DNA from 2 places in the Streptococcus caprae genome. Region 1 is predicted to be linked to the other one. Evidence: predicted binding sites of a transcription regulator. Region 1 holds the regulator's gene; the other holds the start of a gene.
What was found. Region 1 encodes CtsR, which represses protease genes until heat stress. Its sites were predicted from a motif close to TTGGTCAAAAAAGGTCAAANA; they were not measured.

Region 1 (13,754 bases):
GGTAGAGTAAAAGGTAGAGTTCTTATTGATTTATATTGCAATGTAATGAACTTCAAAATTTCAAAAATCGCTTAAAATCAATGTTTTGACGTCTAATGACGTGTAGTGAACCCCTTACTTAACCTCAGTAAAGACAACATGTTTACGCAATTTTGGTGAGTATTTCTTCAATTGAAGACGGTCTGGAGTGTTACGTTTGTTTTTAGAAGTAAGGTACAAGCGTTCACCAGATTCTTTGTGTTCAAGTGTAATATTTACGCGCATGGTAACTCCCTTCTATTATTCTGCTGCTGCAGCTTTGGCGATTTTACGTCCTTTGTAGTATCCTTTCAAAGATACACGGTGTGAACGTGAGTAGTCACCAGTAGTTTCGTCAAATTTTACAGATGGAGCTGTCAATTTGTAGTGTGTACGACGTTTGTTTTTCTTCGCTTTTGATGTGCGACGTGCAGGTACTGCCATTTCTTTATATCCTCCGTGGGTAGTTTATGACTTTCGTCAACTTTACTAGTATAGCAGAACTTTTTTGTAAAGTAAAGTTACTTGACACTTTTTTTGATTTTTTTGGTCCATAGCAGAGCTGGTTGATTTTTAAGGCTTGAATTTGGAGGCTTGGAAATCCTGTTTAACCGGTCTCCTATTTTTCAAAAATGAACCTAGAAATCCCAGAAATCAGGCAGATTACCCCGTTAGCTATATTATAATAGAATAGGAGATTTTATGAATAAGGGATTATCATTTGGGTTAGTAGCCGTAAGTGTTTTGAGTTTGGTCGCCTGCTCTGGTAAGAGGGAAAAGGAAGTCAAGCAAGAAAAGACCACAACCGTAACCACGATGTCAAGTCAAACGACTACAACCACCACAGCTAGTCAACCTGGGGTCTGGTCAGCAGATAAGGGGAGACAGTTGCATGACTACATCATCAATACCTGGGGACCTGCCCTAGGTCAGGGCTATGTGGAGTACACACCGACTAGTCCAGGGAATTTTTATGGGGTTTCTGTACCAAATGGCTTGATGGGACATAGCCTTAGTATGGTTCCAGATTTCAGTGGCCTAACCCCAAAATTGGTCTGGAGTGCTGATGGTAATCATCAACCTGGGGAGACTGCTTTAGTCGCTGTGTTTTCTGATATTGAAACGACGGTCTATCCCTCATCTCATCTTTACTTTTTCACCTATCAAGATGGGGTCGGCAAGGTCTGGATTACGGAACAAAACCAAGGTAACTCGGAAAACCAGCTTTACTTTCGGGAAACCCAAAATGTGGATTTAAGGAATTTCTATGTCGGTTTAGTCGGCGGCGGAACTGGGCAGACCAGTGCGACGACGCAGGCTACCCCGTCCTCTTCACAGACTGCTTTGACCAGTGATCAAGCTGGTCGATGGGCTGCCGCCCACAAGGCTTCTGAATATGGAGCGCCTTATACAAGGGAGGACTTTGCCTATCGCGTGACACCCGCAGACCAATCTTCTGATGGCCTTGTGGCCATTCAGGTTCTGGAAAATCACAATAGTGAGAACATGAAGTGTGTGGGAGCAGCGTCTGGGGTTTCTTCTTCATCTTCCTTCTATCGGATCAATGCCAAGGGTGAACTGGAAAAGATGGATGCAACCAGCGGAGTCTATCAGATTGTTTCCCAGACCTATTTTGAGTAGGAGTGGAGGCTCTTGTGAGCCCTAGTGGTTTTGCAAGAATTCTAGCTAAAACCCTTGCGAAAACCAAGCTTTTCTGCTAAAATAATAGAGTTGTGTCAACAACAAATACTCATCTTGGATGAATTGTCTGTCTGTTGCCCTTGGGTTGGCGGGCGAGTTGAAGTCTGAGAGAGGAAAAAACATAAAGGAGAAATACTCATGGCAGTTATTTCAATGAAACAATTACTTGAGGCTGGTGTACACTTTGGTCACCAAACTCGTCGCTGGAACCCTAAGATGGCTAAGTACATCTTCACTGAGCGTAACGGTATCCACGTTATCGACTTGCAACAAACTGTAAAATTGGCTGACCAAGCTTACGACTTCGTTCGTGACGCTGCAGCTAACGATGCTGTTATCTTGTTTGTTGGTACTAAAAAACAAGCCGCTGACGCAATTGCTGAAGAAGCTACTCGTGCTGGTCAATACTACATCAACCACCGTTGGTTGGGTGGTACCCTCACTAACTGGGACACAATCCAAAAACGTATCGCTCGTTTGAAAGAAATCAAAGCAATGGAAGAAAACGGAACTTTCGAAGTTCTTCCTAAGAAAGAAGTTGCTTTGCTTAACAAACAACGTGCTCGTCTTGAGAAATTCTTGGGTGGTATCGAAGATATGCCACGCATTCCAGACGTAATGTACGTGGTTGACCCACACAAAGAACAAATCGCTGTTAAAGAAGCTAAAAAACTTGGTATCCCAGTTGTTGCTATGGTTGATACAAACGCTGATCCAGATGATATCGATGTTATCATCCCAGCTAATGACGACGCTATCCGTGCCGTTAAATTGATCACTGGTAAATTGGCTGACGCTGTTATTGAAGGCCGCCAAGGTGAAGATTCAGTTGAAGCTGCAGCTGCAGAAATGACTGAAGAGCCAGCATCTACAGAATCAATCGAAGAACTCGTTGAAGTTGTAGAAGGTTCAAACGCTTAATCAAGCAAATCGGATACGATCCAGGTACTGTTCACTAGCTGGACGGTACATCAAACAATGACCACTAGGGGCGGGCCCAGCCCAGCCCCTTTTTATACAAAGGAGAAAAAAATGGCAGAAATTACAGCTAAACTCGTTAAAGAATTGCGCGAAAAATCAGGTGCCGGCGTTATGGACGCTAAAAAAGCCCTCGTAGAAACTGATGGTGATATCGAAAAAGCGATTGAATTGCTTCGCGAAAAAGGGATGGCAAAAGCAGCTAAAAAAGCTGACCGTGTTGCCGCTGAAGGTTTGACAGGTGTTTACGTAAACGGTAACGTTGCGGCAGTTGTTGAAGTCAACGCTGAAACTGACTTCGTTGCGAAAAACGCTCAATTCGTTGAATTGGTTAACGAAACAGCTAAAGCAATTGCTGAGCAAAAACCTGCTAACAACGAAGAAGCCCTCAAAGTGACTTTGGCTTCAGGTGAAACACTTGAAGAAGCTTACGTGAACGCGACTGCAACAATCGGTGAGAAAATCTCATTCCGTCGCTTTGCTTTGGTTGAGAAAACTGATGAGCAACACTTTGGTGCTTACCAACATAACGGTGGCCGTATCGGTGTTATCTCTGTTATCGAAGGTGGCGACGATACCCTTGCTAAGCAAGTATCTATGCACATCGCTGCGATGAAACCAACTGTTTTGTCTTACACTGAACTTGACGAGCAATTCGTTAAGGATGAGTTGGCACAATTGAACCATGTGATTGAACAAGATAACGAAAGCCGTGCTATGGTTGGTAAACCAGCTCTGCCATTCTTGCAATACGGTTCAAAAGCACAACTTTCTGACGAAGTTATCGCTGCTGCTGAAGAAGCTATCAAGGCTGAATTGGCTGCTGAAGGCAAACCAGAAAAAATCTGGGACAAAATCCTTCCAGGTAAAATGGATCGCTTCATGCTTGACAACACTAAAGTTGACCAAGCTTACACACTTCTTGCACAAGTTTACATCATGGACGACAGCAAGACAGTTGAAGCTTACCTTGACAGCGTAAACGCTAAAGCAGTTGAATTTGCTCGCTTTGAAGTTGGCGAAGGTATCGAAAAAGCTTCAAACGACTTTGAAGCAGAAGTTGCCGCTACAATGGCTGCAGCCCTTAACAACTAAGATTTAAAGAAGCCCAATTCTAGTTAAGGAATTGGGTTTTTGCGTGCTCAAAAAATTTTTAAAATATATATAAAATTTTTACACATAATCTCTTGACAGGTAATTTCGATAGGTATATAATTTACATATAAAATAATTATATATAAAAATATTACACAAGGAGGGAGATATGTATTTTCCAACTTCAGCAACGGTGATTGAGTTTCTGATTTTGGCAATCGTGGACAAGGAAGATTCCTACGGTTACGAAATTAGCCAGACGGTGAAGCTCATTGCCAATATCAAAGAATCAACGCTCTATCCAATTTTAAAAAAGATTGAAAAGGAGGGGTGTGTGACGACATATAGTCAGGAGGTCCAAGGGCGGAGGCGAAAATATTACGCTATCACGGATGAGGGACGTCGGCAATTGCAGTTCCAAAAAGGAGAATGGGAGGCCTATACAGGCACGATTGAAAGGATTGTAAAAGGGAGTTTGAGACATGACAAAGACTGAGTATTTAGCAGAACTAGATCGCTACTTGCACCGCTTGCCTAAGGCGGATTACGAGGAAGCGATAGAGTACTTTACCGAGTATTTTGAGGAGGCAGGACCTGAGCACGAGCAGGAAATCATGGCAGAGCTAGGTAGTCCGCGTGAGGCTGCCAGTGATTTAATTGTCCGCCTTTTGGATGAGGGGGATGAACTAGCTTATGTAAGCCCCAAGAAACAGCACAACTTGGTTAAGATTGCCTTGATTGGGCTCTTGGCGGCACCGATGGCCATTCCCTTATTAGTTACTCTTTTAGCCCTTGTGTTTACGATTGTGATCTTAGCTGGGGCTATGATTTTTACGGTAGCGGTGATAGGATTTGCCTTATTTGGATCGTCCGTCTTTATGATTGTAGATGGACTGAGCTATGTGACGTCGGGTCTATGGACAGCATTCCTTGGGACAGGGACAGGTCTTTTGTTCCTCGGAGTGGGAATTCTCTTACTAATCGCCAGCTGGGAAATCGCTAAAATGGCTGGTCAAACCATCATCTCACTCTCAAAATGGGTCTTGAAAAGGAGATAAAAAGATGAAGAAGCAGGGTAAAATATTGCAATCACCTTTCCTTAAAGCGGTTTTGATGACCTTAATTTTTGTGGGGATTGAGATTCTGGCAATGGGTTTTGGGACTATTCATCCTTTGTTGTATGACCTAGCACTCAATGGCTGTTGCTTAGCTCTAGCTTGGTTCATGACCTGCAAAGTTGATAAAAAACCGTGGAAACGAATGGGTTTATCGGTTTCAAAAAAATCAGGGAAAGGATTTTTAATCGCTTTGCTACTCACTGCTAGTGCAGTAGTGATTGGAACGGTTTTGTCAAGGTTTATTTTCCATGATGAAGTATTTGTACTGAGAGGAACGGTAACGGTTGGGGGAATTTTAGTGACAGTAGTAGCTTTCTTACAGCCAGCTTTCATCAGTCAAGGATTTCCTGAAGAGTTAATTTTTCGTGGTTATCTCGTTCCTATGCTAAAAGATAAGTATAATGGTGCGCAGACGATGGCTATTTCAGTCGGTTTATTTACCCTCATTCATGCTATTCATCTTCGAGAAGGCTGGGCTTATGGGCTATTGACTATGTTTTATGCTTTTAGTTTTGCCTGTTTGGCTTATATGATGAAGGAACTTTGCCAAACAACCTGGGCAGCGGTTGCGGTTCATGGTGGTGTTCATTTTACAAGAATGCTATTGATGCTGTTTGGGTTTGCTGAAACGGATACAGCAGTTCTGGTACAGAGTATTGTCCTTAGTCTACTGGTTGTGGTTATAGGAGTTTATTTTAGAAAAAGATTGTTTTTTTGCATATTAAGGAGTTCATAAGATGAAAAGATTGAAACGTACTGTATTAAGTTTTGCGGTTCTTGCTAGCTTGTTGGGTGCTATTATGATGGGGATTGGTTATGTCAAAGGTGGCATCGCTCAGACGAATCAATTACAGACTGCGGGCTTGACCAAGGTTGAACAAACTGTCGAAGCTTTTGACCAGATTGCTATTGAGTCCACCGACTCTGCTTATACGCCGGGCTATACCATTGTGTTGAGACCGTCAAGTACAACCGAATCGTCTGTATCTTACTTTACCAGTGATAAGCGTCCGGTGACAGCTACGGTCAAAAATGGCGTGCTTACCCTAACAACAGCTATGCCATCGGATTCAAAAGAAGTTCGCTTTTATTTTCCGAGTGTAACAAATGTGTGGGGACATATAACCAATAAACGGATGGCAGATGCTGATACTATTGTGATTGAAGTGGCAAAAGGGACTGATTTGAAAAAGCTGGCAGCTAATCTGACGACAGGGTCTCTTGAGATTTCAGATATGAAAATAGCAGAGCTGGGCCTATCTGCTGCAGTTGGGTCTGTAGAGTTGATCAATGTTACAGTGGACAAGGGCTTAGTTGATGTCGATACTGGTGATTTTGAAGCTGAGGGTAGTCAGTTGAACAGTCTGAGCCTTACGAGCTCGGTCGGTTCGGTTGATTTGATTAAAACGACAGTTAGCGAAAGTGACATGACTCTTGATATGGGGTCTCTTGATGGCGAAGGGGTGACCTTCCTTGGCCACAATACGATTGCTACGTCTATGGGAGATGTTGACCTGATCTTGGCAGATAAAAACCTGACGGTCCTCACTTCAGTGGATTTAGGTGATAGCGATATTAGTACAGGCTTGATTAAGTCTGATAAAAATCAGCTGGAAATCACAACGGATACCGGTTCGATTACTGTAGAATAAAAGAGGTTGGGTAAACCTCTTTTATTCTACAGTAATAATTTAAGATGAAAAAAATGGTAGAATCAACGTTTTTGATGACATTGTTCTAAGCCATTTATGATTTCTGAGCTTTTTGCCCAGCTTCTATTTTCTTAATGGGTGAAGACATTGAGTCCAAAGACAGTCAAGGTTCCCATGATGATACCTGCTAGGACAACACCTAGCATGACGGCAGTAACTGAGCGTTTGAAGTCCCAGTCGAGGATGGATGCTGCCAGGGTTCCAGTCCAAGCTCCTGTTCCTGGCAAGGGGATACCAACGAAAAGGAGGAGGGCCCAGAAGAGTCCACGGTCTCCCGCAGCAGCCTTGAGTTTTTCACCACCGCTGTGTCCTTTTTTCAGACACCAGGTGAAGAAACCACCGATTCCAGGTTTATCCTGTCCCCACTCGAGAACCCGACGGGCAAAGAAAAAGATAAAGGGCATGGGCAACATATTCCCGATTACGCCAATCAGGAGAGCCTGCCACATGGGAATACCGGTTGCGATGGCATAGGGAACAGCACCGCGCAATTCTACCAGGGGCACCATAGAAATAAGAAGTGTAATTAAATAGTTCATCGTTATAGCCTTTCAATTGTTAACTCTTCTATTTTATCTTATGTCAGGGACAAAGACAAGAAAAAGGCGACTGATGGAGAACCAGGTCGGGTTACTGCTCTGCTATTGCCCTAGAGAAAACAAGGAATAAGTTAAAGCTGTATCTTTCCCTTTCAAAATGCCTTGATTTGCGATATAATAGTCAGTAAAAGTCAAATATGGAAGTGAAAGGAGAGCCCATGGTATCAAAAAACACTTCAGATAGCATTGAAGAGCATATTAAGCAGTTGCTGGAGCAGTCGGGAATGGCTGAGATTCGGCGCAGTATTTTGGCGGATGAGTTTCAAGTCGTGCCTAGTCAGATTAACTACGTGATTAAGACACGGTTTACTGAGAGTCGGGGTTATGTGGTTGAGAGTAAGCGTGGTGGTGGTGGTTATATCCGCATTGTCAAGGTGCGTTTTTCGGATAACCACCAGTTGATTCGTAATTTGATTAACAATATTGGGGAGCACATCAGTGAGCCTGTTTTTACGGATGTGGTTCAAGTTTTATTTGATGAGGGTTTGGTCAGCGAGCGTGAGGGCAATCTTGTATTGTCCATGGCTATGGATGAAGTGCTAGGCCAGGATGCTCCACGGATTCGAGCTAGGATGCTCCGTAAGATATTGCAACGGTTAGACCGTAAAGGGAAGGTAGAATGAGTAAGTTTTCGATAAAGTTACAGGAAGTATTTAGCCTAGCACAATATCATGCCAATCGGTTTGAAAGTCGATATTTAGAGAGTTGGCATCTATTGTTGGCGATGGCTGAGATTGAAGATTCTATTGGTGGTCTGTCCTTAGCTGAGTATGGTGCAGAGGTAACGAGCCAAGATTTTGAGGCAACGATCATCATGGTTTTGGGCAAGGTTCCACATCCAGGGATCAAGGATATTCAATTCTTGACGCGGTCCTTGGCTTTGGATAACACCTTGCGTCTGGCAGGATCGGTAGCTCAAGTCGTTGGGGCCACTGAAGTAGGGACTGAGCATGTCCTCTATGCCATGCTCATGAATCTCGACCTGATGGCGACCCGAGTCCTAGAGATTTCTGGTTTTAAAATCAAAGATGATGGTGAATCTGTTCGTCTGGCTGATCTCCGCAAGTCTTTAGAGCGCAATGCGGGCTATACCAAGGAGCAGGTCAAGGCCATCCATGAACTCAGACGGCCTAAGAAACTCAAGAATAACAATTTCACCGACATGATGAAGCCACCGACGACAGAAGGTGAGCTATCAGATTTCACACGAGACCTAACAGCGTTGGCTAAGGCTGGACGCATCGAACCGGTTATCGGGCGTGAGGCGGAGATTGACCGCATGCTCCAAATCCTGAGCCGCAAGACTAAGAACAACCCTGTTCTGGTTGGTGATGCGGGTGTCGGTAAGACGGCACTTGCTAATGGCTTAGCTCTGCGAATTGCCAAGGGAGCCGTGCCTTACGAGATTTCCAAGATGCGGGTGCTTGAGTTGGACATGATGAGTGTTGTCGCTGGAACTCGCTTCCGCGGGGACTTTGAGGAGCGGATGAACAAAATCATCAACGATATCGAAGAGGATGGACAAATCATTCTCTTTGTTGATGAGGTTCATACCATCATGGGTTCAGGAGCTGGGATTGACAGCACGCTTGATGCGGCCAACATCCTCAAGCCTGCCTTGTCCCGAGGGACTCTTCATATGGTCGGAGCGACGACTCAGGATGAGTATCAAAAGCATATTGAAAAAGATGCAGCCCTGTCCCGCCGTTTTGCCAAGGTCTTGGTAGAAGAGCCGAGCGTAGGCGATGCGACTGCGATTTTGATGGGACTTAAAGAGAGTTATGAGACCTACCACCATGTGACTATCTCAGATGAGACGGTTGAAACAGCCGTCAAGTATGCCAAGCGTTACCTGACCAGCAAGCAGTTACCAGACTCTGCCATTGATCTTTTGGACGAGGCGGCAGCTACGGTGCAAAATATGGTTGAACGGGAGGATGAGGAATTTCTGACACCGGCTGACCATGCGATTTTAGCAGGGGACTTTAAGTCCTTGGGAAATCTGTTGCAAAGGGAAGAGGAAGCTCCAGTTCTGGCTGAAATGGCTGTGACGCCAAACCATATTCTGAAAACCCTCAGCAAACTGTCTGGTATTCCTGTTAGCAAGATGACCCAGGCCGACAACAAGAAATATTTGAACTTGGAGAAGGAACTCCACAAGCGCGTGATTGGACAGGATGCTGCTGTGTCCAGCATCAGTCGGGCTATCCGTCGCAATCAGTCTGGCATTCGGACAGGCAAGCGACCGATCGGGTCCTTTATGTTCCTGGGACCAACAGGTGTCGGTAAGACAGAGTTGGCTAAGGCTCTGGCCCAGGTTCTCTTTGACGATGAGAGTGCCCTGATCCGTTTTGACATGTCAGAGTACATGGAGAAATTTGCGGCCAGCCGTCTCAACGGTGCCCCTCCAGGCTATGTCGGCTACGATGAAGGTGGCGAGCTGACCGAGAAGGTCCGCAACAAGCCTTACTCAGTCTTGCTCTTTGACGAGGTTGAAAAGGCCCATCCAGATATCTTCAACGTCCTCTTGCAGGTCTTGGACGATGGGGTTTTGACCGATAGCAGAGGCAGAAAGGTTGATTTCTCCAACACGATTATTATTATGACTTCTAACCTTGGGGCGACAGCTCTGCGTGACGATAAGACCGTTGGTTTTGGCTCACGCGACATTCGTTTCGACCATGCCAATATGGAAAAACGCATCATGGAAGAGTTGAAGAAGGCCTACAAGCCAGAATTCCTCAACCGTATCGATGAGAAGGTTGTCTTTCATAGTTTAAGTCAGGAAGATATGCGTGACGTGGTGAAAATCATGGTCCAACCGCTGGTGGCGAATCTGGCAGAACGTGGGATTACCCTCAAGTTCCAACCGGCAGCCCTCAAGCATCTGGCCCAGGCTGGCTACGACGTGGAGATGGGGGCTCGCCCACTCCGCCGCACCCTGCAGACTGAAGTCGAAGACAAACTGGCAGAACTGGTTCTCTCTGGCGAACTCAGCTCAGGCCACACCCTCAAAATTGGCCTCCAAAAAGACAAACTCAAGTTTGACTTGGTCTAGATATAGTCGAATGAAGAGCTTTGAGACAAGGCATTGAGACGCAGACAGTACTTGGGTACGGCAAGTCGAAAATAACGATGTATCAAGGTTCTTCAAATGTCTATAAACAAGAAAAAGCCATCTGACTCCCTAGAAAAGGAGTAGATGGCTTTTTGAGTGTCATTGAGGATTTTGATACCCACTTAAAACCTCAAAAGAGAGATAGGTTGGCGCAGATATAAGTTAGCTTATACTCTTCCAAAATCAAAACTATACGTCGCTAGGTTTTCTTGCCTAACTTTAGTTATGTCTACGTCAACCTGCCTTGTCTAGTTTTGAGGGATTTTGTCTTGCTTCTTAAATTTTTTGATGCACAAGAGTTTTTTAATCAGAAGGGGACCTTATCCCCAAAAGGCATCTTCTTCGGCTTGGTCAGAAGAAAAGAGCCAGACTTCCTTGATTTTTCCGTCTTCTATACGGAAAAGATCAACACCGTTCATGTTCAGTTCTTTTCCATCTGTTCGCGTGCCTAAGAAGGTCACGTTAGCGGCAACCAGGTCATCGTTATCTGAGACCCAATTAGTCAGGACTTTAAAGGTACCGTTTGTTTTCTCAGCAAAGCTGGCAAGGTGGGCTCCGAGCGCTTCTTTACCGTGATAGGTATCAGCTGTGGTGTGCTGGCCAGATTGGTGCCAAATGATATCATCGGCCATTGTCGCAAAAACTGCTGGGAAATCTCCCTTAATCAATCTTTCGTTATAAGCGTTAAAAATCTCTAGATTTGTTGACATATAAAACCTCCAAAAAATGTTTTGTTATGCTATAATTGTAGCAAATACAATCGATTAAACAAGTACGCTTTTTATCGTTAGCTAGTATCAAATACGATACTATTGTGGATATGACAGGAGAAAAAATTGACAAATAGAGTAAGTGAGTATGGAATATGTCCCTTTGCGACCACTCAAAAAGTCCTAACAGGCAAGTGGGCCTTGGTCATTCTTTACCAACTGAGTACAGGGACCAAGCGTTTTAATGAGTTACAACGACTGATTCCAGGTGTGACACAGACTATTTTGACTCGTCACCTAAGACAGTTAGAAGCCGATAAAATTGTACAGCGCAAGGTCTATGCCGAAGTGCCGCCTCGAGTTGAGTATTCCCTAACGGATATCGGTCGTTCCTTTCAGAGTGTCCTAGATGCTGTTGAAATCTGGGGTCTGGATTATATCGAACAGTTATCTCAGTCCTAGGCTGAAACGACTCTTTTGAGCTTCTATGCTTAAATTATAGTTATTTGAATGACTCTTGACACATCCTTGTTTTCGCATCGCTATATCCAAGTGCTGTCTGTGTCTTATCGTCTTGTCTCAGAGATCTTCATTTGACTAGGAATAATGCTCGTAGTATTTTGGACTAGCTAAACTTTCTTGTGACTTTGGGAAAATAAAAAGCCACATCTTCTCATTTGAGGGTCACTCAAAAGGAAGACTTGGCTATTTTTTATTTCTGACGAATCTGTGCAAAGAGTTCTTTGACTTCATTGAGGCTTTCAGCACGGGATACTGCCCCGCGGACCTTGGCAGCCCCAGAGGTCCCTTTCAGATAATGAGGTGCCAGGCCACGGAATTCACGGACCGCAATATCCTCACCTTTGAGATTGACCAGGCGGGTCAAGTGGTCCTCGGCGATGTCCAATTTTTTATCAAATGGAAGATCAGGCAACTCTTCACCTGTCTCAAAGAAATGATTGATTTGGGTAAAGATGTAAGGGTTGTTCATGGCAGCGCGGCCGACCATGACAGCGTCAACTCCCAGTTCTTCAATCATGAACTTGGCATCTTGAACTGTACGCACATCACCATTTCCGATGAAGGGAATCTTAGTGATGGCTTTAGAAACACGTGCTAGGGTTTCATGGTCACAGGTGCCTGTGTACATTTGTTCACGGGTCCGACCATGCATGGCCAAGGCAGAAACACCAGCAGACTCAGCTGCTAGAGCATTCTCCACAGCTAGGGCATTATCAGCCCAGCCGGTCCGCATCTTAACTGTCAATGGAATGTCGAGGACTGAGGTAACTTCCTTAACGATGTGGTATATCTTATCGGGGTCGCGGAGCCATTTGGCACCGGCCTCATTTTTAACAACCTTGTTAACAGGGCACCCCATATTGATGTCCACGATGTCAGCCTTGGTATTGGTTTGGATGAAGTCAGCGGCACGTTTGAGGCCTTCTGCATCTCCTCCAAAGAGCTGGATGGACATAGGATGTTCGTTCTCATCGATATGGAGCATGTGGAGGGTTTTTTCATTATTATAAAGCAACCCTTTTTCAGAAATCATCTCCATAACGACCAGACCTGCCCCGAATTCCTTGGCAATAGTCCGGAAGGCAGAGTTGGTCACGCCAGCCATGGGAGCTAGCACCGTGCGGTGGGGGATTTCAACGTTTCCAATCGTAAAGGATGAATTAAGCTTGGTCATGGATTAGGGCCTCCAAATCGTCTTGAGTAAAATTGTAGGTGGTGCCACAGAATTGGCAGGTAATTTCAGCCCCCTTGTCTTCATCGGCCATGGCCTGGAGTTCGGACTTGCCCAGAGTTACCAAGGCAGCCTCGAAACGCTCACGGGAGCAGTCGCAGGCAAAGCTGATGTCTTCTTCGGAAAGGCGTTTGTAGGCATCTTCGCCGTAGAGGGCTGATAGGAGAGCTTGAATGTGGTCGTCAGACTCTAGTAAGGTTGAGATAGCAGGCATCTCTTGGATCCGTTTTTCGAAGCGGGCGATTTCTTCGTCCTTTGCTCCTGGCAAGACCTGCAACATGAAGCCTCCTGCGACCTTGACCTTATCCTCTTTATCCAGGAGCACATTGAGACCGACGGCAGATGGCGTCTGCTCAGACTCCGTTAAGTAGAAGGCTAAGTCCTCACCGATTTCTCCAGAAATCAGAGGGGTCGTAGAGGTATAAGGGCGTCCCGTTCCGTAGTCAGTAATGACGATGAAGTGTCCCTGCCCCATAAACGGTCCCACCAAAACCTCTCCAGTCGCAGTCTTTTTGATATCCACGTCAGGGTTTTGAATGTAGCCCTTAACATGACCTTGGGTATCTGCCACCGAGATGATATGACCAAAGGAAGAGTCCCCGATGACCTTGAGGGTAACCTTGCTATCTCCCTTTTGATTGGCTGCCAAGATGAGGTTGGCAATGAGCGCACGCCCCAAAGCAACTGTCGAGGACGCCATGGTATCATGATGTTCCTGTGCCTGGCGAACTGTCTCGGTCGCATCCAGCACATAGGCCCTAAAGGACCCTGATTCTGCAATTGATTTAATGATTTTATCCATAGTTGCTATTGTATCATAAAAGCGCCTAGCCGTGGGGATTTGGATTTTGGAAAATAGCAGAGCAGGCCTAGGGGGATAGGGACCGAAAGACCTGCCCAAACTCATGCTCTCTCCAGTTAGACTATCTTGTTTGTGCCTGTGTCAACTGGT
Region 2 (15,818 bases), on a different contig from region 1:
GCAACTGGGGCCCTGGCTTCGCCCATTCATTTTTCAACTACCTACCAGCACCCAGAATTCGGCCAGTCGACTGGTTTTGACTATACACGGACCAAGAACCCGACCCGCGCTACCTTAGAGAAAACCTTGGCTGCCATTGAGGAAGCCGACTATGCCATTGCAACCTCATCAGGCATGTCTGCCATCGTATTGGCCTTTGAGATTTTCCCAGTTGGGTCTAAGGTGGTTGCTGTTCGTGACCTCTACGGCGGTTCCTTCCGTTGGTTTAACGACCAAGAAAAACAAGGACGTTTCCAATTTACTTATGTGAACACGCAAGAAGAGCTCTTGGCAGCCATTTCTGACGAGACTGATATTGTCTACGTTGAAACTCCAACCAATCCCCTTATGTTTGAGTATGACATTGCCAAGGTTGCAGAAAAAACCCATGCTCAGGGAGCTAAATTGATTGTCGACAACACCTTCTACAGTCCAATTTACCAAAAGCCAATCACACAGGGGGCTGACCTCGTTGTTCACTCAGCGACCAAGTATTTGGCAGGGCACAATGATGTCTTGGCAGGAGTTGTGGTAACCAGTGACAAGGAAACTTACGACAAGCTTTACTATAACCTCAACACGACGGGGCCAACCTTGTCTCCATTTGATTCCTACATGGTCATGCGTGGGCTTAAAACCCTCAAACTCCGCATGGAAAAATCAACCGAAAATGCTCAGGCCTTGGTTAGCTTCTTTCAAGAACATCCAGCGATTAAGGAAGTGCTCTACCCTGGCAAAGGTGGCATGATTTCCATCAAGGTGGAGGATGTGGCTAAGATTCCAACCATCATTAACAGCCTAGAGTTGATTACCTTTGCAGAGAGCCTGGGTGGGGTAGAGAGTTTAATTACCTATCCAACAACCCAGACTCATGCAGATATCCCTGCGGAAGTCCGCCACTCCTACGGTTTGACGGATGACCTGCTCCGCCTTTCCATCGGTATCGAAGATGTGGAAGACCTCAAGGCTGACCTTAAGCAAGCTTTAGAAAGAAGTTAAACTATGACTCGTTATGATTTTACAACCTTGCCGGACCGCCTCTCAACCAATGCTATCAAGTGGTTGAAAACCAAGGAAGATAAGGACCTTCTGCCATTGTGGATCGCGGATATGGATTTTCCTGTCTTTCCTGAGATGTCAGAGGCCCTCCAAGGCTTTGCCAACCGTACAGTTTTTGGTTACGATGAGCCGTCAGAAAGCCTCTTTCAAGCCATTGTGGATTGGGAAATGGCAGAGCACCACTACGCGATTTCTCCTGAGGACCTTGTCCTTATTGAGGGGGTTGTCCCAGCCATCTCTGTGGCCATCCAGGCCTATACTAAGGAAGGGGATGCGGTACTTATTAACACGCCTGTCTATCCTCCCTTTGCCCGCAGTGTAAAGCTCAACAAGCGCAAGCTGATAACCAATTCGCTTCTGGTTCAAAATGATCATTTTGAGATTGATTTTGCCCAACTGGAAAAAGACATCGTTGACAATGAGGTCAAACTCTACATCCTCTGCAGTCCCCATAATCCAGGTGGGCGCGTGTGGACCCGTGATGAGCTAGAAAAAATTGGTCGTCTCTGTCAGAAACATGGAGTTCTCATGGTCTCTGATGAAATCCACCAAGATTTGACCTTGTTTGGTCATGAGCACCATTCCTTTAATACGGTTGCTCCTGAATTCAAGGACTTTGCTATCATTTTGTCCAGCGCTACAAAGACTTTTAACATCGCTGGTACTAAGAATAGCTTTGCTATTATCCAAAATCCTGAATTGCGAAAAACCTTCAAGGACCAACAGTTAGTCAACAATCAGCATGAAGTGTCAAGTCTGGGACTTTTGGCAACGGAAGTAGCCCTCAGAAAAGGAAAACCTTGGCTGGAGCAACTCAAGCCAGTTCTGGAAGGCAATATCACCTATTTAGCGGAAACCTTTGACGCAAACTTGCCTAAACTGAAGTTCCTCAAGCCTGAAGGTACTTATTTGGTCTGGTTGGATTTCTCTGACTTTGGCTTAGAACATGAAGAGATCAGCCGTCTCCTTCTTGAAGAGGCCAAGGTCCAGCTCAATGATGGTCTTACTTTTGGACGGGAAGGCAAGTGCCATTTCCGTTTCAATACGGCAGCTCCTGCAGACATCGTCCAAGAGGCTGTTGACCGTATTGTTAAAACTTTTGCTGACCGGTAAGGCAACAAATTCTATCTGAAAAGTCCTCTTTGGAGGATTTTTTGGTATAATAGAGAAAACTAAACTAGAAAGTGGTTCACTTATGGGTAAACTTCAAGTTATTTCACATCCGCTGATTCAGCACAAATTGTCTATCTTGCGTCGCACGTCGACTTCTACAAAAGATTTTCGGGAGTTGGTTAATGAAATTGCCATGTTGATGGGTTACGAGGTTTCACGCGACCTTCCCCTGGAAGATGTTGAAATTGAAACACCGATTACTAAAACAGTACAGAAACAGTTGGCCGGTAAAAAATTGGCCATTGTTCCAATCCTGCGTGCGGGTATTGGGATGGTTGACGGCCTGCTTAGCCTGGTTCCAGCTGCCAAGGTTGGTCATATCGGTATGTATCGTGATGAGGAAACCCTCCAACCAGTTGAATACTTGGTCAAACTGCCAGAAGATATTGACCAACGCCAAATTTTCTTGGTGGATCCAATGTTGGCGACAGGTGGCTCTGCTATTTTGGCCATCGATTCTCTGAAAAAACGTGGCGCCTACAATATTAAATTTGTCTGCTTGGTTGCAGCGCCAGAAGGCGTACAAAAACTCCAAGAAGCACATCCAGACATTGACATCTATACAGCAGCCTTGGATGAAAAACTAAACGAACATGGCTACATCGTTCCAGGACTTGGTGACGCTGGTGACCGCCTGTTTGGGACTAAATAAGTCCAGTGGACTTATTTAGGTCGGAGCCTTGAAACTGGAGAGCGACGAGAGTCCAGTGGACTTATTTAGGTCGGAGCCTAGAAATAGGAAAGCGCCGAAAGTCCTTGGACCTTCGTGAAATTTATTTAAAATTTGCAAGATACAGGCGTTTCGTATGAAAATAAGGGAGGCAACTTCTTTAAAATTCGTGGCCTGTCATTCCCAAAGACTTTTCAGGACTTATCTTGAAAAGTTTTTATTTGACCATTTTTGACCAAAAGTCTATAATAGTCTCATACTTGGTGGCCAATCAGCCACACACTATTGTATAGAGGAGAAATTCTATGATTCCTGTAGTTATTGAACAAACGAGCCGTGGTGAACGTTCTTACGATATTTATTCCCGTCTTTTGAAAGACCGTATTATCATGTTGACAGGTCCTGTTGAGGATAACATGGCTAACTCAATCATCGCTCAGCTATTATTCCTAGACGCTCAAGACCCTACCAAAGACATCTATCTTTATGTCAATACTCCTGGTGGCTCTGTATCAGCAGGTTTGGCGATTGTTGATACCATGAACTTTATTAAATCAGACGTTCAAACCATTGTCATGGGGATGGCAGCATCCATGGGAACTGTTATTGCCTCATCTGGTGCCAAAGGGAAACGTTTCATGCTACCAAACGCTGAGTACATGATTCACCAACCAATGGGTGGTACAGGTGGCGGTACTCAACAGACTGACATGGCCATTGCTGCTGAGCACTTGCTCAAAACACGTAATATCTTGGAGAAAATTTTGGCGGAAAACTCGGGTCAAACTGTTGAAAAAATTCACCATGATGCAGAACGTGACCGCTGGCTCAGTGCTGAAGAGACTCTTGAGTACGGTTTTATTGATGAAATCATGGCTAATAATGATTTGAAATAAAGACTTGAGAAACATGGCGATTGTCATGTTTTTTTGATATGATGGAGGTATGTTAAAAATTGATGCCTCTCTCTTTGAATTGGATGAAGCCATTGACCAGATTGTCCTTGCCTTAAAAGCTGAGCCAGAAGTTCAGGCTTATCTGGGAGCAAAGGCAGAGCTGGAAGCAGATGATGTCCTCGTTCAGGAAATCCTAGATTTTGGTCAAGCCAAGGAAGCCTATCAAGCCATAGAAGAATTTGCCAGCTTTCGTCCTGAAGTTCGTCAGCAAAGGCGAGAACTGCTCTCAAGAAAACGTGAATTAGACCTAAATGATAAGGTTGTTTGTTTCAGACAAGCAGAAGTGGACTTGCAAAGGCGCTTGGCGGAACTGACTGAGCAGCTGGTTTCCAGTGTCTCAGAGACCATATTCGTTGATACAGGACTTCCACTAACAGCCAGACGCCCGAATCATCATAAGGGTGGAACAAGTATCCGAGAGGCAAATGAAATTAAAAATGAGGAAAGATATGTTTGAAAAAGAAAATCGTGTAGGCCTATTTGTTTACCTATACTATAACCGTGATGCGCGGAAAATCGCTAAGTTTGGAGATTTGATTTACCAATCCAAACGGATGCGGTACTTATTACTTTATTTACCAGCAGGGGAAGTCCAAGAAACGGTTGCCCAGTTGAACAAGCTTAAGTATGTTAAAAAAGTGCGTGTCTCTGAACTGGATACCATCGACCAAAATTTTGTTGGAAATCTCCTGCAGTTGGAAAAATCAGAAAATTTTGAAGAAAATGAGGCTTAGGGGTTGACAATTTTCAGACAATTCCGTATATTAGGTAGCATAGTCAAAAAATTAAGAAATTTTTAAGGAGTTATCTCATGAAAAAACGCAATCTCGTTTTAGCATTTGCTACCTTGGCTTCATCAGTGATGCTAGCAGCATGTTCAGACGTTTCTACAACTAATTCTTCAGCTACTGGTACTGAAATCGGTGACGAACTGGTTATCGGTCTTAACCTTGAATTGTCTGGTGAGGTTTCTTCATACGGTCAAACTGAGGAAAAAGGAGCTAAACTAGCTGCAAAAGAAATTAACGCTGCTGGTGGTGTTGATGGTAAAGATATCAAAGTCATCTCAAAAGACACTAAGTCTGAGACTGCAGAAGCTGCAAGTAACGCAACTGCCCTTATCTCAGAAGGAGCTAACGTTATCGTAGGTCCTGCAACATCTGGTGCCTCAGGTGCAGCGATTTCATCAGCTACTTCTGGAGCTGTTCCGATGATCACACCTTCAGGAACTCAAACAGACTTGGTTAAAGATTCATCAGGTAATGTTCAAGAGTACTTCTTCCGTACTACCTTTACGGATGGATACCAAGGACAAGTTATGGCGACTTACGCAACTGAAAACTTGTCTGCGAAGAAAGTTGTCCTTTACTATGACAACTCATCTGACTACGGAAAAGGTATTGCGGATGCCTTCAAAGAAGCTTACAAAGGTGAAATCGTAGCAGAAGTAACCTTTGCTTCAGGTGATAAAGACTTCCAAGCTGCCTTGACAAAAATCAAAGACAAAGACTTTGACGCTATCATCATGCCTGGTTACTACAACGAAACTGGTACCATCACAAAACAAGCGCGTGAAATGGGCATTGACAAACCAATCCTTGGTTCAGATGGTTTCGACTCACCACAATTTGCTGAATTGGCAACTAAGTCTGCTGCAAGCAAGGTTTACTACCTTTCAGCTTTTGTAACTTCAGCATCTGAAAAAGCTCAAAAATTCTATGATGCTTATAAGGCTGAGTACAACGAAGAGCCTTCAATGTTCTCTGCTCTTGCTTACGACTCAGTTTACATGGCAGCTGAGGCAGCAAAAGGCGCAAAAACTTCTGTAGATATCAAAGACAACCTTGCAGCTACTAAAGACCTTGAGGGAGTTACTGGTAAGACATCTGTTGATGAAGAACACAACGTTGTAAAATCAGTTTATGTTGTAGGGTTGACAGAGGGTGAACAATCTTCTGTTGATGAAGTTACTGCAAAATAATCATATATGATAAAAAGAGGGTTCGCCCTCTTTTTACATAGCTGATTGAAATTGTCAGTTTATTCTGGATTTTCTGCCATTAGGCTTGAAAAAGTTGCAGAATTTTCATATAATGGAGATTGCTTTATTTTTAAAAACACTCACTTAAAATCTAAAAAGGCTAAAAGTATTGAAATGCTCGTTTCAGGCAGTAGCCTTGTGATGATAAAGTGTGTAAAACCTATTGATTATATTAGAAAGTTTGGTGAACACATGCTCCAACAACTTGTCAATGGTTTGATTCTCGGTTCTGTTTATGCCCTGCTTGCGCTCGGTTATACCATGGTATACGGGATTATCAAACTCATTAACTTTGCTCATGGGGATATTTACATGATTGGGGCCTTTTTAGGTTACTATCTGATCAATACCATGACCTTTATTGAAAATACGACCCTACGATTTTTCATTGCCCTCCCAGTGACCATGGTCTTGACGGCCTGTCTGGGGATGGTCATTGAGTACCTAGCCTATCGACCTTTACGGCAGTCGACTCGGATTGCAGCCTTGATTACGGCGATTGGGGTTTCCTTCTTCTTGGAATATACCATGGTTTATTTCTTCTCAGCGGATGTTCGTGCCTTTCCTCAGGCCATTCAAACGGTTAACTTTAACCTTGGTCCGATTACCATCAGTAATATCCAGCTCCTAATCTTGGGAATCTCTATTTTCTTAATGGTTGCTCTGCAATTTATCGTCCAAAAAACCAAGATGGGGAAAGCCATGCGGGCGGTTTCTGTTGATAGCGACGCAGCTCAATTGATGGGGATTAACGTAGATTCGACTATCAGCTTTACCTTTGCTCTGGGTTCTGCCTTGGCGGGTGCTGCTGGTGTTCTTATTGGACTCTACTATAACTCCATTCAGCCTCTGATGGGGATGACACCTGGTATTAAGGCCTTTGTCGCTGCCGTTCTTGGTGGTATTGGTATTATTCCTGGTGCTGCCCTGGGTGGATTTGTTATCGGTATTTTGGAAACATTTGCGACTGTAATTGGACTGTCTGATTTCCGTGATGCCATTGTTTACTTTGTCTTGATTATTATCCTCTTGGTTCGTCCAGCGGGTATTCTCGGCAAAAATGTGAAAGAGAAGGTGTAAGGATGAAACAAAATTTAAAAGCAAATCTTGTTTGGTTGGCCTTCTTAGCAGCAGGATTTATCCTCATTCAGGCCATGGTATCAACGGGACTTCTCAATGCCTACTATATCCAAATTGTTCAACAGATTGGGATTAACATTATTATGGCGGTTGGGCTTAACCTCATCGTAGGTTTCTCAGGTCAGTTTTCTCTGGGCCACGCTGGTTTCATGGCTATTGGAGCCTACGCTGTTGGGATTTTGGGAACTCGCAGTCCTAACTACGGTACATTTTTCTTAGCCCTGATTATCGGGATGGTTTTGGCTGGTTTGGTGGCCTTTATGGTCGGTATGCCAACCCTTCGTTTGAAGGGAGACTACCTTGCTATTGCGACGCTTGGTGTATCTGAAATTATCCGTATCTTGATTGTCAATGGTGGTGATGTGACCAACGGTCCTCGTGGGATTATGTCTATACCACTCTTCACCAGCTGGCAATTGGTTTATGTCTTTGTTGTGATTACGACAATCTTTACCTTGAACTTCTTGCGTAGTCCAATTGGACGGGCAACGATTTCGGTTCGTGAAGATGAAATTGCGGCGGAGTCTGTTGGGGTAAACCCAACTAAAATGAAGGTAATTGCCTTTGTCTTCGGTGCTGTTACAGCAGCAATTGCAGGTGGCCTCCAAGCTGGCTACGTTGGGACTATTGTTCCAAAAGACTTTGCCTTCATGACAACTGTAAATATTCTGATTATTATCGTTTTGGGTGGTTTGGGTTCTATGACAGGAACTTTCGTAGCTGCGATTTTGCTAGGTATCCTCAATGTCTACCTGAAAAACTTCTCAGATATTTCCATGATTATTTACTCATTAGCCTTGATTTTGCTGATGATTTTCCGCCCAGGCGGACTTTTGGGAACCAAGGAATTGGAATTCTCAAAATTCTTTAAAAAGAAGGAGGGCACTAACTAATGGCACTTCTTGATGTTAAAAATTTGACTAAAAACTTCGGTGGTTTGACTGCGGTTGGTGATGTGACCATGGAACTTCATAAGGGAGAACTGGTTGGCTTGATCGGACCTAACGGAGCTGGGAAAACAACCCTCTTCAACCTTCTGACTGGGGTTTATGAACCAAGTGAAGGCACTGTCACACTTGATGATACCTTGTTAAATGGCAAAGCACCGTCTAAGATTGCGGCTTTGGGCCTATCACGGACCTTCCAAAATATCCGTCTCTTTAAAGATATGACGGTCTTGGAAAATGTCCTAATTGGTCTAGGGAACCATCACAAGTCTCATGTCCTCGCTTCATTTTTCCGCCTACCAGCCTACTATAAGAATGAAGTTGAGTTGAAAGAGAAAGCTCTTGAACTCCTAAAGATCTTTGATTTGGATGGTAGTGCAGACACCTTGGCCAAAAACTTACCCTATGGACAACAACGTCGCTTGGAAATTGTACGGGCTCTGGCAACTGAACCAAAAATCCTTTTCTTGGATGAGCCGGCCGCAGGAATGAACCCTCAAGAAACGGCTGAATTGACCCAATTGATTCGTCAAATTAAAGACCAGTTTGATATTACTATCATGTTGATTGAACACGATATGAGCCTGGTTATGGAAGTAACAGAGCGGATTTACGTGTTGGAGTACGGTCGCCTAATCGCGCATGGTACACCAGAAGAAATACGGACTAATAAACGTGTAATTGAAGCCTATCTGGGAGGTGAAGCCTAATGTCAATGTTGAAAATTGAAGACTTATCCGTTCATTATGGCGTCATTGAAGCGGTCAAGAATGTCTCCTTTGAAGTAAATGAAGGAGAGGTTGTGACCCTCATCGGAGCTAACGGAGCTGGAAAAACTTCTATTCTTAGAACCATTTCTGGACTGGTCCGCCCTTCATCTGGTAAGATTACCTATCTTGGGAATGAAATCCAAAAAGTCCCTGCCCGTAAAATCGTGGCCGACGGTTTGGCCCAAGTACCAGAAGGACGCCATGTTTTTTCTGGCTTGACCGTTATGGAAAACCTTGAAATGGGTGCCTTCCTAAAAAATAACCGTGAAGAAAACCAAGCCAATCTCAAAAAGATTTTCGCACGTTTTCCACGCTTGGAAGAACGTAAAAATCAGGATGCAGCAACGCTTTCTGGTGGTGAGCAACAGATGCTTGCCATGGGACGTGCCTTGATGAGTCAACCAAAACTCCTACTTCTCGATGAGCCATCTATGGGACTGGCTCCAATCTTCATCCAAGAAATCTTTGATATTATTCAAGATATCCAAAAACAAGGGACAACCGTTCTCTTGATTGAACAAAACGCCAACAAGGCCCTTGCCATTGCAGATCGCGGTTACGTCCTTGAAACAGGAAAAATCGTCCTCTCAGGTACAGGCCAAGAACTCCTCGCCTCAGAAGAAGTCAAAAAAGCATACCTGGGTGGCTAAAAAGGTCCGTTGGACCTTTTAGGTTGGAAATAGGAACCGCCGGCAGGCGGTTTTCTGCTACTACAATCTACGGGTAGGCTGTTTCAAGTTGGAAATGAGAAGCACCGTGAGGTGCTTTTCTGCTTTATTGAGATCCAATGGACGATTTCAATCGGGGAACAGGAACCGCCGGCAGGCGGTTTTTTGCTTAGAAGCGAGAAGAGATTTTTAATTGTCAAAAAAGATAGAAATAATCAGATGAATTAAAGGATAATGGTTAAAATAATCAGATGAATTCTTTCTAAAAATCGGAAAAAAATAAGGAAAATAAAATTATTTTTAAAAAATGGTTGACAAAACATCAGATGAATAGTAAGATAAGGGAGTAAAAAGAAAAACGCTTACAAATAGCGAGATTAAGGAGGAGGCTCTTATGAGTCAAAAAACAGTAGATCGCAGCGAAAATGTTGCTTATAACCGTGCGAAACTCTGGCAAATTGTCATGTTTGCAATGAATAATACATCGACAAACATTTATCTATTTGCTTTTATGTTCGTAACCTATCTCTCAACAGGGGTGCTTGGACTAGCAGCTATCTTTGTTAGTCAGTTGATGGGTTATATTCGTATTTTCGATGGCTTTATTGATCCAGCTATTGGTGTCTTGATTGATAAGACTAACACTAAATTTGGGAAATATCGTCCTATTTTAGTACTAGGTAATATCATAACAGCTCTTTCAATGATTTTTATGCTCAATTTGAATCTTGTTGCTGAAGGGCTCCGTTTACCTCTATTTGTAATTGTTTTGATTATCCACAAAATTGGTTATTCTCTACAACAAACCATTACTAAGGCAGGTCAGACAGCCTTAACCAATGATCCTAAACAACGTCCAATCTTTAATATGGTTGATGCTGTAATGACGACAACTCTCATGACAGGTGGTCAGGTTGTTGTTGCTCAGTTTTTAATTCCAAAATTTGGAAACTTTACTCCAGAATTCTTTAATGTACTTATTTATGGAACAATTATTATCTCAGCAGTGCTTGCTGTGGTAGCTATCATTGGAATTTGGGAAAAAGATAACGAAAGATTCTTTGGCTTGGGCGAGGAAAAAACTCAAAAGACTTCAATGAAAGATTACTGGCAAGTCATTAAAGGGAACAAGCCTTTACAGGTCTTATCACTATCAGCAGCCTTGATCAAATTTTTAGCTCAACTCTTTGGAGATTCTGTAGTAACTGTAATGCTCTTTGGTATTGTATTTGGAAACTATGCTCTATCTGGTCAATTTTCTTTGATGATGATTATTCCTGGAGTTTTGGTTAATATCCTTTATTCAGCCATTGCACGTAAAAAAGGTTTGCGCTTCTCTTATGTTTTAGCTTTACAGATGGGCTTGATTGGTCTACTTGGTTTTGGATTCCTCTTATGGACTGCTAAACCTGGAAGTCTTGATCTTACAAGTTTTAATCTCTTTACCATTTGCTTTACACTTGCCTATATCTTGGCACGTTATTCCTCATCAGCTCCTTCAAGTTTAGTTTTAACAATGGGAGCAGATATTACAGACTATGAAACTTCAGTTTCAGGACGTTATTTATCAGGAATGATTGGGACCATTTTCTCATTAACCGATTCTATTGCTTCCTCATTTGCTCCGATGGTTGTAGGTGCAGTTCTTGCGACAGTTGGTTTTGCTAAAGAGTATCCAACTGCAGAAACAGCTTTTAGTTCAGAACTTAAAATGGCAACGATTTTCCTGATTGCAGTTATTCCGTTTGTTGCAGCAATTACATCCCTAATTATGATGCGTTTCTACAAACTTGATGACCAAGAAATGGCTCGTGTGCAAGAGAAAATTCATGCCATGAAAGCCGCAAAAGATATTGAGCGGGTTCAAGACATTGCTAAAAATGTTCCGCTATCAGATATGGATTATGTAGACTTGTCACAATACCCTGTAGATGAGAACTAACCTGATAGCTCAAAAGGCTCTATCGCTTGTCATGGTGGTGGGGTCTTTGATTTAGGAGTGGAATTGACAAAAAAAGTTGGCATTATACACTAAACCTAACGTAACTAAAAGGAGGTGTCCTCTTGAAAATTGTCGCTTTTGGCGAAATCATGTTAAGATTATCGCCCCCCCAGCACCAAACCTTAACCCAGGCGACGACCCTGGATTGTCAGTTTGGTGGCTCTGAGCTCAATGTCCTTTCTACGCTGGGGCAGTTGGGTTATCCTGTTTCCTTGGTTTCTGCAATTCCCGATAATGATTTGGGGCATATGGCGGAGTCTTTCCTCTTTGCTCATCAGATTGGTCAGGATCAGGTGCTAAAAAAAGGTGAGCGTTTGGGAATTTATTATTACCAGAAAGGTTTTTCACTGCGGACCAGTCGTGTTCTCTATGATCGCAAGTATTCTGCCTTTTATGAATCTAAACTGTCCGACTATGATGTGGAGGCGATTTGTCAGGACATGTCTTGGCTCCATATTAGTGGCATTACGGTGGCGCTCAACCCTGAGATTTACCAGATTGCTCTTGAACTAATGACCCAGGCAAAGGCTAGGGGAATTCCTATCTCTTTTGACTTGAACTACCGGGAAAGTCTGTGGGAGTCCTTCGAGCAGGCGCGTCAGTCTCTGTCTAAGCTAGTAGCCCTAGCAGATGTCTGCATTGGACTTGAACCCCTGTCTCTTCTGATGGATGATGGTCAGGACTTGAAGGATAGCCTAGGATTGACTAGACCTTATCGGGACCGAGAGATTTTACTTGAGGTTCTTAGAGAAATGGCAGAGCGCTACCAATTAAAGACCATTGCATTTACGGAGCGAGAGATTGGGGCTACTAATGAGTATATCCTCAAGGCCTATCTCTATGATGGTCAGGAGCAGAAGTTGCATGAAACAGACCGCGAAGCAATTCAAGTTTTGGACCGCGTAGGAACAGGAGATGCTTTCACTGCAGGGATTATCTATGGTCTGCTTGAAAACTCTTCTCCTCAGCAGACTCTAGAAATTGCCATGGCTAGTTTTAAATTTAAACACACCATCGAGGGTGACATTAACATCGTGACTAAAAAAGATATTGAGCAGCTTATGAACAAGGGTGCTCAGGACATTAAACGTTAAGGAGGAACACAATGCTATATCCACAATTATCCAAAACCCGTAAAGTCTATGACCTTAATGGTCTGTGGAATTTTAAACAAGGGGATTATACTCCAAGTAAGAAAGCTAGTCTAGCAATAGATCCAGCCAGCGAACTCATGGTGGTTCCAACCTCCTTTAATGATGTCTTGGTGGACAAGGACAAGCGTCTCTTTATCGGTGACAACTGGTACGAGAGGACCTTGGATTTGCCTGTTATAGCTGATCATGAAGAAGCAGTGCTTCGTTTTGGTTCGGTCACCCATCAGGCACGAGTTTACCTCAATGGGCAACTGGTTGCTGAGCATAAGGGTGGTTTTACACCGTTTGAGGTGCTTGTGGCGGAAGAATTTTTACAAGAAGACGCCTTGGTGTTGACCATTTGTGCCAACAATGTATTGGATTACACTAGCCTGCCTGTTGGTAATTATTCTGAGAAGACTCTGGCTGATGGACAGGTCAAGAAGGTTGTTCGGGAGAATTTTGACTTCTTCAACTATGCTGGGATTCATCGTCCAGTTAAATTATATACACGTCCGAAAGTTCATATCGAGGATATTGCCATTACCTATGACCTGTCCGAGGACCTGACTCAAGCAGTCGTTCACACAGATGTCAAGACCAGCTCTGCTATTGCTACCCGCGTAACCATCATTGATGAACAAGGACAACTTGTTGCAAGTGGACCTGCTGGTCACGATTTGAAAGTGGAAGATGTTCATCTCTGGCAACCGTTGCAGGCCTATCTCTATACCTGTCGAGTAGAGTTGTTTGACGGTGAGACTTTGGTGGACAGCTACGATGAGGCGTTTGGTATTCGTAAGGTTGAGGTTAAGGATGCCAAGTTCCTCATTAATGATCAACCCTTCTATTTTAAAGGTTTTGGCAAACACGAAGATACTTATATCAATGGTCGTGGGCTTAATGAGGCAGCTAACCTGATGGATTTGAACTTGCTTAAGGGAATCGGCGCTAACTCCTTTAGAACATCCCACTATCCTTATTCAGAGGAGATGATGCGTCTTGCAGATCGAATGGGTATTGTTGTTATTGATGAAGTACCTGCAGTTGGTCTCTTTAATAATTTCACGGCCTCTCTCGATATGATTGATGGTAAAATAGAAGATCAGAATACTTGGAGTGTCATGGATACAAAAGATGCTCATGAACAAGCCATTCGTGAATTGGTTGAGCGCGATAAAAACCACGCCTGTGTAGTCATGTGGGTAGTTGCCAATGAACCGTCATCCCATGAGGCAGGTGCGCGTGAATACTTTGAGCCTTTGATTCAGCTTTATCGTGATTTGGATCCTCAGTCTCGTCCAGTGACCTTGGTCAATATCATGATGGCAACTCCAAACATTGATTTGGTGGCAGATTTGTTAGACGTTATCTGTCTCAATCGTTACTATGGTTGGTACAAGGACCATGCAGCCTTAGAAGATGCAAAAATTCATCTTCGTGAAGAATTAGAAGAGTGGCACCGCTTGTATCCAGACAAACCTATCATGTTTACGGAGTATGGTGCCGATACGCTACCAGGCTACCATTCGCTTTGGGACATTCCTTATACAGAAGAATACCAGTGTGATTACTATGCAGCTAATCATGAGGTCTTTGACAGTTTGCCTTATTTCGTAGGAGAACAGGTTTGGAACTTTGCAGACTTTGAGACCAATGTCAGCCTGATTCGTGTAAAAGGAAATCACAAGGGTCTCTTTAGCCGGAGCCGTGATCCAAAACAGGTGGTTCGTTTCTTCAAAGACCGTTGGACCCATATTCCAAACTTTGGTTATAAGAACTAGTTCGGAGTGTTAAAATCGATAGAAGGGCTCTCACTTTATGTGAGAGCCTTGTATGCAATCCGTTGAAATGGCCCTTAAAATTCGATATAATAAGAAAAATAAGTTTAAAAGAGTGAGGAGCGACAGATGAAAAAGTCATCGTTGCCGTTAGCAGAACTAGCGGCGGAACGTTTGGTAGAATATATTGTTGATAATCAATTTGAACCAGGAACCCGCTTGCCGAACGAATATGACCTTGCTGCGACCCTCGAGGTTGGTCGAAGTACTGTTCGTGAGGCTGTCCGTCGCTTGGCAGCTCGGAATATTCTTGAAGTCCGTCAGGGTTCAGGTACTTATGTCAGTGGGAAAAAGGGAGTAGCAGACGATCCACTTGGATTTTCTTTTATTAAAGATACCTACAAACTGACCCAGGATTTGTTTGAAATTCGTATGCTTTTGGAGCCTAGAGTTGCTGCAAAGGCTGCTCAATTTGCCACTGATGAGGACTGTCGAGAGTTGGAGCGTTTGGTGGCTGCTATCGAATTCTCCTATGATAACGGAACAGATGACCACGTTCAGTTGGATGTTCAACTACACTCTCAATTGGCCAAGATGAGTGGGAATCTAGCTTTGGATAGCTTATTGCCGGTTATTCATCAATCAATTAGTCTTATTAACCGTGATTTTAAAGGGAAAGATTTGCGGGAAGATAGCCGAGTGGCCCACCGTAAAATACTTGAAGCAGTTGTAGCAAGAGATAGTACCCAGGCCTATGATGCCATGCTACGCCATATTCTGTCTGTAAGTACAGGCTTTGAAAAATAAGAAATGACCTCTGATGATAAGAATCATCAGAGGTTTTGTTGATTTATCAGATGAATTTGAGGAAAAATAGAAAAAATTTTAAAAAAATCAGCAAAATGCTTGAAAAGTCATCTGATGAATGATACAATAAAACCATAAAGAAATCGTTTTCTAAATTCTAAGCAGAAAAAGGAGATCAGATGTTAACACAATTAAAAGAGAATTACGCCTTCGCTGTTATTCGCGGGAAATCTGTTGAAGATGCCTTAGAAATCTCACGCCATGCCATAGCTGGAGGTATCAAAAATATTGAAATTACCTATACGACACCTGATGCTAGTGAGGTTATCCGAATCTTGTCTAATGAATATTCATCAGATGACACAGTTGTTATCGGTGCTGGAACAGTGATGACGACAGCTTTAGCTCAAGAGGCCGTAGGAGTAGGAGCAGCCTTTCTAGTGAGTCCGCATTTTTCAGCAGAGATTCAAGAGATTGCAAAAACATCAAAGGTTCCCTACTTCCCAGGTTGTGCGACAGCAACTGAGATTGTGACGGCCATGGAGGCGGGGTGTCCAATTATCAAGCTCTTCCCAGGAGGTAGCTTGGGACCAGGATTTATCAAGGATATTCATGGTCCTATTCCCAATGTG

Region 2: ACFORF_RS00550 (ATP-dependent Clp protease proteolytic subunit) is a predicted target of CtsR. The motif match lies at 3,160-3,180, and genes of this name have one in related genera.

Annotation. Positions count from the first base shown of each region.
Region 1 covers NZ_JBHRZV010000050.1:129,133-142,886, reverse strand. The annotation lists gene ACFORF_RS08620 (FanG protein) at 1-75, shown strand, start outside; gene rpmG (50S ribosomal protein L33) at 115-264, opposite strand; gene rpmF (50S ribosomal protein L32) at 280-462, opposite strand; gene ACFORF_RS08605 (DUF4767 domain-containing protein) at 721-1,659, shown strand; gene rpsB (30S ribosomal protein S2) at 1,858-2,640, shown strand; gene tsf (translation elongation factor Ts) at 2,752-3,792, shown strand; gene ACFORF_RS08590 (PadR family transcriptional regulator) at 3,962-4,288, shown strand; gene ACFORF_RS08585 (DUF1700 domain-containing protein) at 4,275-4,850, shown strand; gene ACFORF_RS08580 (CPBP family intramembrane glutamic endopeptidase) at 4,855-5,646, shown strand; gene ACFORF_RS08575 (DUF4097 family beta strand repeat-containing protein) at 5,648-6,562, shown strand; gene ACFORF_RS08570 (COG2426 family protein) at 6,694-7,161, opposite strand; gene ACFORF_RS08565 (CtsR family transcriptional regulator) at 7,380-7,844, shown strand; gene ACFORF_RS08560 (ATP-dependent Clp protease ATP-binding subunit) at 7,841-10,279, shown strand; gene ACFORF_RS08555 (nuclear transport factor 2 family protein) at 10,660-11,049, opposite strand; gene ACFORF_RS08550 (winged helix-turn-helix transcriptional regulator) at 11,176-11,511, shown strand; gene dusB (tRNA dihydrouridine synthase DusB) at 11,762-12,745, opposite strand; gene hslO (Hsp33 family molecular chaperone HslO) at 12,732-13,604, opposite strand.
Region 2 covers NZ_JBHRZV010000002.1:73,827-89,644, reverse strand. The annotation lists gene ACFORF_RS00565 (cystathionine gamma-synthase) at 1-1,038, shown strand, start outside; gene ACFORF_RS00560 (MalY/PatB family protein) at 1,042-2,211, shown strand; gene upp (uracil phosphoribosyltransferase) at 2,294-2,923, shown strand; gene ACFORF_RS00550 (ATP-dependent Clp protease proteolytic subunit) at 3,247-3,837, shown strand; gene ACFORF_RS00545 (YlbF family regulator) at 3,887-4,354, shown strand; gene ACFORF_RS00540 (DUF2129 domain-containing protein) at 4,347-4,631, shown strand; gene ACFORF_RS00535 (ABC transporter substrate-binding protein) at 4,709-5,878, shown strand; gene ACFORF_RS00530 (branched-chain amino acid ABC transporter permease) at 6,131-7,018, shown strand; gene ACFORF_RS00525 (branched-chain amino acid ABC transporter permease) at 7,021-7,971, shown strand; gene ACFORF_RS00520 (ABC transporter ATP-binding protein) at 7,971-8,735, shown strand; gene ACFORF_RS00515 (ABC transporter ATP-binding protein) at 8,735-9,445, shown strand; gene ACFORF_RS00510 (MFS transporter) at 9,858-11,405, shown strand; gene ACFORF_RS00505 (sugar kinase) at 11,528-12,559, shown strand; gene uidA (beta-glucuronidase) at 12,571-14,382, shown strand; gene ACFORF_RS00495 (FadR/GntR family transcriptional regulator) at 14,509-15,186, shown strand; gene ACFORF_RS00490 (bifunctional 4-hydroxy-2-oxoglutarate aldolase/2-dehydro-3-deoxy-phosphogluconate aldolase) at 15,366-15,818, shown strand, end outside.